One region of the Bradyrhizobium sp. G127 genome, then DNA from elsewhere that is predicted to be linked to it. Evidence: riboswitches for the same ligand, from Rfam matches in the RefSeq annotation. Region 1 holds a riboswitch; the other holds the start of a gene.
What was found. Region 1 has a riboswitch for S-adenosylmethionine ahead of LVY71_RS20245 (O-succinylhomoserine sulfhydrylase). Riboswitches for the same ligand answer to the same signal wherever they lie in the genome.

Region 1 (3,709 bases):
GATCCCGCTGATGCAGTACCGGCCCGTGCCTGTCGGCAAGACGCGCGCAATCATCGAGATGACCGCCGGCCAGCGCACCGAGCCGATCGAGATGCGGCTCGATATGTTGAAACAGCGCAGCGGGAAGATGGACGCGCAGCAGGTCGGCGAGGATTGGATCGGCGCGATAGAAATTCATGCCCGACGTATCGGGTGCGATCAGGCCGAACTCAGATGTCAGCGCGGAAGCAGGCGCGCCCAGAGGCTTCGCTGCAGCGGTCATGGCGTTCTCCCGAACGGTCCTTGTTTTCAGGAATGATCCGGCATTTGGTGCGCAACGGCAAGCGGCCCCGAGGACTCCGATGGCATGGGAGACCAGTGCCGCGTGAAGATATAATCCGCAGAGCGAAATGAACTCTAAAACCTGGCGCGAAAGTGCTCAGGTACGAAAGTGCTTCGACAGCTTGAGGCCCTGGCCCTGATAGTTCGATGCAATCTTCTGACCATACAGCGCGGCGGGACGCGACAGCATCTTTTCATAAACCAGACGTCCGACAATCTGGCCGTGTTCGAGAATGAACGGCACTTCACGCGAGCGCACTTCCAGCACTGCGCGCGAGCCCTGCCCGCCCGCGCCGGCATAGCCAAAGCCGGGATCGAAGAAGCCCGCATAGTGAACGCGGAATTCGCCCACCAGCGGATCGAACGGCACCATCTCCGCTGCGAAGTCCGGCGGCACCTGCACCGCTTCTTTTGAGGCCAGAATATAGAACTCGCCGGGATCGAGGATCAGGCTGCGGTCCGGTCGCGCCCGGATCGGCTCCCAGAACTCGCCGACCGTATATCCGGAACGGCGATCGACATCGACCACGCCGGTATGACGCTTGGCACGATAGCCGACAAATCCGTCGGAGCCTTCGCCGCTGAGATCAACGCTGAGCGCCACGCCACCGGCGAGATCGGCCTCGTCGCTGTCCACCAGCCGCTCGGCCGCATGCAACGCTTGCAGTTCATCGGCATTGAGCAGCGGATGTCCGGTGCGGAAACGGATCTGCGACAGCCTCGATCCTTCACGCAGCAGCACAGGAAATGTCTTGGGACTGATCTCGGCATAGAGCGGGCCGTGATAGCCAGGCGCGATCATATCGAAGCGGCGTGTGCCGTCGGCGATTACGCGGGTAAACACGTCGAGCCGCCCGGTGGAGCTTTTCGGATTTGCCGCAGCCTGAATCGAAGGCGGCAGCGCGAGACTTTCCAGCAGCGGCACGATGTAAACGCAGTTGGTTTCCAGAACTGCGCCATCGGACAGATCGATCTCGTGCAGCTTCAGTTCGTCGATACGCTGCGCCACCGTGATGTCCGGTCCCGGCAGGAAACTGGCGCGCACCCGGAATGCCACCTCGCCAAGACGCAGATCGAGGCTGGCCGGCTGGATCTGGCTCTCGACGAAAGGATATTCCGGAAGGATCAGGCCGGCGTCGGCCATCGCCGCGATCATGCGGTCGGGCAAAATTCCAGTCGCGCCGGGGGGCAGAGTGAAAGGCACGTGGGTGTCCTCGGTCGCCGGCTAATCCAGCAAAATGTGCATTTTACCGGTTATCCGATGGGGCGCTTGACGGAAAGACCATGCGGGATTAAGCCTACCACTTATCCCGTGGTCATTTGAGCCGGCCGGCTTGCAGCCACGTTAAATAACTCGCTAAACAGGCCGGGGACAGTGTGATCCCGGCTTGTGGAAATATTTTCCAGGCCGGTTTTTTGTGACCATCGCGAGGTGGTCACGATGGAGTGCACATGTCCGAGATCAAAACACCTGCGGCCAAGCCGCCATCTTCCACCCGCAACTATCGCCCCGAAACCCGCCTCGTGCATTCCGGCACGCTGCGCTCGCAATATGGCGAAACCTCCGAAGCACTGTTCCTGACGCAGGGGTTTGTCTACGACACCGCCGAGCAATGCGAAGCCCGCTTTACCGGCGCCGATCCCGGCTTTCTCTATTCACGATTTTCCAATCCGACGGTCGCGATGTTCGAACAGCGGATGGTCGAACTCGAAGGCGCGGAAGCTGCCCGCGCCACGGCCACCGGCATGGCCGCTGTCACCACCGCGATCCTCGCGCCGCTTAAATTCGGTGATCACGTTGTCGCGGCCAAGGCGCTGTTCGGCTCGTGCCGTTATGTCGTGGAAGATCTGCTGCCGCGCTACGGAATTGAATCCACGCTGGTTGATGGCCATGACCTCGACCAGTGGCAGAAGGCGATGCGGCCAAACACCAAGTCGTGCTTCCTCGAAAGCCCGACCAATCCGACCCTCGACGTGGTCGACATCGCAGCCGTGGCCGAGATCGCCCATCGCGGCGGCGCGCGCCTGATCGTGGACAACGTGTTCGCGACGCCGATCTGGCAGAGCCCGCTCGCGCTCGGCGCGGATGTCGTGGTCTATTCGGCGACCAAGCACATCGACGGTCAGGGCCGCTGTCTCGGCGGCATCATCCTCTCGTCGGAAGCCTTCATTCAGGAACACATCCATACGTTCCTGCGCCAGACCGGACCCGCGATGTCGCCGTTCAACGCCTGGGTGCTGCTGAAAGGACTTGAGACACTGAGCATTCGGGTCAAGGCGCAGACCGAAACCGCCGGCGCGATCGCCGATGTTCTCGCGAAGCACCCCAAGATATCGCGGCTGATCTATCCGGGCCGCGCCGATCATCCGCAGGCCGCCATCGTGAAGAAACAGATGCGCGCCGGATCGACGCTGATCGGTTTTGAGATCAAGGGCGGCAAGGCCGCGGCCTTCCGCACGCTGAATGCGTTGAAGCTTGCGCGGATTTCCAACAACCTCGGCGATTCCAAGAGCATCGTCACGCACCCGGCGACCACGACGCATCAGCGCCTGACGCCGGAGGCGCGCGCCGAACTCGGCATCAGTGAAGGCTTCATCCGCTTCTCGGCAGGGCTCGAGCATCAGGACGATCTGATCGAGGATCTGACGGCGGCGCTTGAGAAGGCGTGAGGTTTTCTTGCCTCACCCTGAGGAGCCGGAGCGAAGCGAAGGCCTCGAAGAGCGACGGCGTCTCGCCTTCCACTCCGTCATCTTTCGAGGCTCGCAAGAGATCGCGTCTCAGGATGACGATATCGCCGCTCACATCGGCCGGTAGGTCATGACGTTGCCCGGCACGTCGACGCCTGCCTTTACCTGACCGACCGACTTGATGATGGTGTCGCCGAGCAACTGGGCGAAACAGGCATAGCCCCAGTCGTTCATATGCAGGCCGTCACCGATCACAAACTTCTCGAATGGCATTTTCTCGTCCTCATGCCATTGCCGCATGACTTCGAAGCGAGGGAACAGCGCCACGTTCTTGAGCTTCGCGACCTCACCGATCAGCTTCACCATCTTGCTGGCGTTTTCGGTCTTCGAGGCGACGGCGGGCACATACTGCGGATCGATCAGCACAACGTCGATGCCGCGGGCCTGAAGGCGCGCGATGCCGTCCTCCACCAGCGCAGCCGTCGCTGCGACATCGCTGACGCTTCCCTTGACCACCGTGTTGGTGCCGAGCTGCCAGATCACGAGATCAGGATCGGCGGCGAGCACGGCGGCGTCGAACCGCTTCATCATCTCGGGTGCATCCTGCCCGCCCATGCCGCGATTGATGATGCTGATGTCGGCGGTCGGAAACTTGCGGCGCAACTGGTCCGCGAGGCGGTTCGGATAGGTATAGGCCGGC
Region 2 (3,709 bases), 280 kb from region 1:
GCGCGGCTGGCGCGTCGCCTGCAACGTTTGCGACAGGATCACGTAATCGAATGCATCATCGGGATAGTTGACGAGATCGGTGTCGGCGTCGCCCTGCACCACCGCAAGACCTTTGGCGACGCAGCGGTTGACACCCTCACGCGACAGTTCGATGCCGCGGCCATCGACGCCGCGCGTTTCCAGAAGCTGCAGCAGATCGCCCTCGCCGCAGCCGACATCGAGCACCTTCGAGCCGGGCTCTACCATCTGCGCGACTAGCAGGTGGTCTCCGCGGTAGCCGTTCTCAGTCACGGGAAGAACCGCAGTCGGACGAAACGCCTGATCCTGAATAGCCATTTTAGCGGCTCGCCGAGGTCAGGCCGTGCGCGGACGCGGCCGATTCCAGGAAGGCGCGGGAAATCTCGATGAACTCGGGGACATCGAGCAGAAATGCATCGTGGCCCCTGTCGGTCTCGATCTCCGCGAACGACACGCGTGCGCTGGAGGCATTCAGCGCATGCACAACGGCACGCGACTCCGAGGTCGGGAACAGCCAGTCGCTGGTGAACGACACCACGCAAAAGCGCGTGCGCGTGCCGCGATAGGCTTCCGCCAGCACACCGTTGTGATCGGCGGCGACGTCGAAGTAATCCATCGCACGGGTGAGATAGAGATAGCTGTTGGCGTCGAAGCGTTCCACGAACGACGAACCCTGATGGCGCAGATAGCTTTCCACCTCGAAGTCGGCATCGAACGAGAACGTCGGCAATTCACGATCCTGCAAGCGCCGCCCGAACTTGCGATGGAGCGCGGCGTCGGACAGATAGGTGATATGCGCGGCCATGCGCGCGACACCGAGACCGCGGCGCGGATGCGTGCCTTCCTCGAAGTAGCGCCCGCCGCGCCAATCCGGATCGGCCATCACCGCCTGACGTCCGAGTTCATGGAATGCGATGTTCTGCGCGGAGTGCCGCGTGCTGCATGCCACCGCCAGTGTGGAGAACACGCGCTCGGGATAGGCCGCCGCCCATTGCAGCGCCTGCATGCCCCCCATCGACCCGCCGACAACGGCGAACAGTTTCTCGATGCCGAGATGATCGATCAGCATCGCCTGCGCGCGCACCATGTCCGGAATCGTGATGACGGGGAAATCCAGCCCCCACAGTTTTCCGGTCGCAGGATTTGTCGAGGCCGGACCGGTGCTGCCCATGCAGCCGCCGATCACATTCGCGCAGATAACGAAATACCGGTCGGTATCGATCGGCTTGCCGGGGCCGACCAGCGTTTCCCACCATCCACGCTTGCCGGTGACCGGATGCACGTTTGCGACATGCTGATCCCCGGTCAGCGCATGGCAGATCAGGATGGCGTTGGAGCGATCATCGTTGAGCTGACCGTAGGCCTGATAGGCGATCTGGAATGGCGCAAGATCGACGCCGCAATCCAGCCGCAGCGGCTTGTCGGCGCCGAACGGCGCCACCAGCGAGGACGGGTGGTCGGCCTCATGCGCGCGCTCGCCACCGGATACTGCGCCACTCTTCAACGGTTTGACGTTAACCATCGTGTTACTGGCCTCCTCAGAAGGTCTCCCGGACCAACATCGGAAATCAGGCCACAAAAAACCCGGCCTGAAACGAGGTTCGGCCGGGATCACTTATGTCCCCGGCCTGTTTAGCGAGTTGTTTAACGTGGCTGCAAGCCGGCCGGCTCAAATGACCACGGAATGACTTAAGCTATTAATCCCAGAGGGCCTTTTCGTCAAGACGCATCCCGGACCGCGCGCCGTCCCGGCTGTCGCCCCGAGCCCAACCCCTCAATGTTTTCTTTGCTTTCAGCCACCGTGTTACCTAATCAAGCCCTGCCAGCCGGGCAGCATCCACCATTCCTGCGCGGCGTGGCGGGATCCGCCGAGCTGTCCGCCCTGAAGGTTTTTAGAGATGACCAAGTCGCCACCATCGTTGCAGGATCTTCGCCGCGAAATCGATTCCATCGATGAGCAGGTGCATGGCCTGTTGATGCAGCGCGGCGATATTATCGACCGCCTGATCTCGGTGAAGAAGACGCAGGAAGTCGGCTCCGCATTCCGGCCCGCGCGCGAGGCCGACATGATGCGCCGGCTGGTGCAGCGCCATCGCGGCATTCTGCCGCTCGATACGGTCGAGAGCATCTGGCGCGTCATCATCGCGACGTTCACCTATGTCCAGGCGCCGTTCTCGGTCCACGCCGATCTGTCGTCCGGCGAATCCGCGATGCGGGATTCCGCGCGGTTTCATTTCGGCTTCACCGTTCCGTTCATCGCGCATTTCAATGCCGAGGCTGCTGTCGAAGCGGTGGCAAAATCCAAGGGCGACCTCGCACTGATAGCCGCAGCCGGCAGCCGCTCGCCGTGGTGGCTCGCGCTGGAGTCGGCCAATGCGCCGAAGATCATCGCGCGGCTGCCGTTCGTCGAGCGCGCCGATCATCCGGCGGCGCTGCCGGTGTTCGTCGTGTCCCGGGTGGCAGAAGACGCCATGGTCACCGAAGTCGAGATGTGGAGTATCCGCGTCTCCGGCTGGAACGCTGGCGTCGCGCGTGCATTGTCGCCGTTCTCGGAAATCATCGCCGTGCCCGACACGACCTCGGACGGCGCGGCGCTGCTGATCTCGGTTCCCGGATCGGAAGGACGCGACAAAATCACCGCCTCGCTGGTCGCGGCGGGGGCTTCCGTGCGCTCATCGGCTCTCGTCGGGAGCCATGCAACGCGTTATACGGTGCCGCAATCCAAGGCTTGAGCCTTTTTCTTTCTGGAGTTCAGTCGATGTCACGTCCCGTGCCGAAGCCAGGCATTCTCGATATTGCGCCCTATACGCCGGGCAAGAGCGGCGCGGGATTGAGCGGACGCGTGTTCAAGCTCTCGGCGAACGAGACCCCGCTCGGACCGTCGCCGAAGGCCATCGAAGCCTACAAGGCCGCCGCCGGTCATCTGGAGGATTATCCAGAAGGCACCTCGCGCGCGCTGCGCGAAACCATCGGGCGCACCTTCGGGCTCGATCCCGACCGCATCATCTGCGGCGCGGGCTCGGACGAACTGCTGAACTACCTTGCAAACACCTATCTAGGTCCCGGCGACGAGGCGATCCACACCACGCACGGTTTTCTCGTTTATCCGATCGCGACCCTGTCGAACGGCGCCACCAATGTGATCGCGCCGGAGAAAAACTATACCGCCGACGTGGACGCGATCCTCGGTGCAGTGACGCCGCGCACCAAGATGGTGTGGCTCGCGAATCCGAACAATCCGACCGGCACCTATGTGCCGTTCGACGAGGTCAAGCGGCTGCGCGCCGGCCTGCCGCCGCACGTGCTGCTGGTGATCGACGCAGCCTATTCGGAATACGTTACGCGCAACGACTACGAAGCCGGTTTCGAGATGGTCGCCACCACCGACAACACGGTGATGACGCGCACATTCTCAAAGATCCACGGGCTCGCGTCGCTACGCGTCGGCTGGATGTACGGTCCGGAGAACATCATCGATGCCGTCAACCGCATTCGCGGGCCGTTCAACGTGTCGACGCCGGCGTCGGACGCGGCCATCGCGTCTCTGGAAGACAGCACGCATCAGGACAAGTCCCGCGCCCATAATGAGACGTGGCGCACATGGCTCACCGAGGAAGTCGGCAAGCTCGGCCTTGAGGTGACGCCGAGTGCGGCGAACTTTATCCTGATCCATTTCCCGCTGGAAAGGGGC

Region 2: linked by a shared signal. The riboswitch ahead of metX (homoserine O-acetyltransferase MetX) and the one ahead of LVY71_RS20245 (O-succinylhomoserine sulfhydrylase) in region 1 are both predicted to bind S-adenosylmethionine.

What each region holds. Positions count from the first base shown of each region.
Region 1 covers NZ_JAKFGN010000003.1:137,945-141,653, reverse strand. Annotated here, with positions in the region: gene LVY71_RS20255 (acyl-CoA dehydrogenase family protein) at 1-262, opposite strand, end outside; gene LVY71_RS20250 (2'-deoxycytidine 5'-triphosphate deaminase) at 419-1,525, opposite strand; SAM riboswitch at 1,624-1,703, shown strand; gene LVY71_RS20245 (O-succinylhomoserine sulfhydrylase) at 1,774-2,991, shown strand; gene LVY71_RS20240 (SGNH/GDSL hydrolase family protein) at 3,121-3,709, opposite strand, start outside.
Region 2 covers NZ_JAKFGN010000003.1:414,666-418,374, reverse strand. Annotated here, with positions in the region: gene metW (methionine biosynthesis protein MetW) at 1-336, opposite strand, end outside; gene metX (homoserine O-acetyltransferase MetX) at 338-1,540, opposite strand; SAM riboswitch at 1,630-1,709, opposite strand; gene LVY71_RS21600 (chorismate mutase) at 1,917-2,750, shown strand; gene hisC (histidinol-phosphate transaminase) at 2,777-3,709, shown strand, end outside.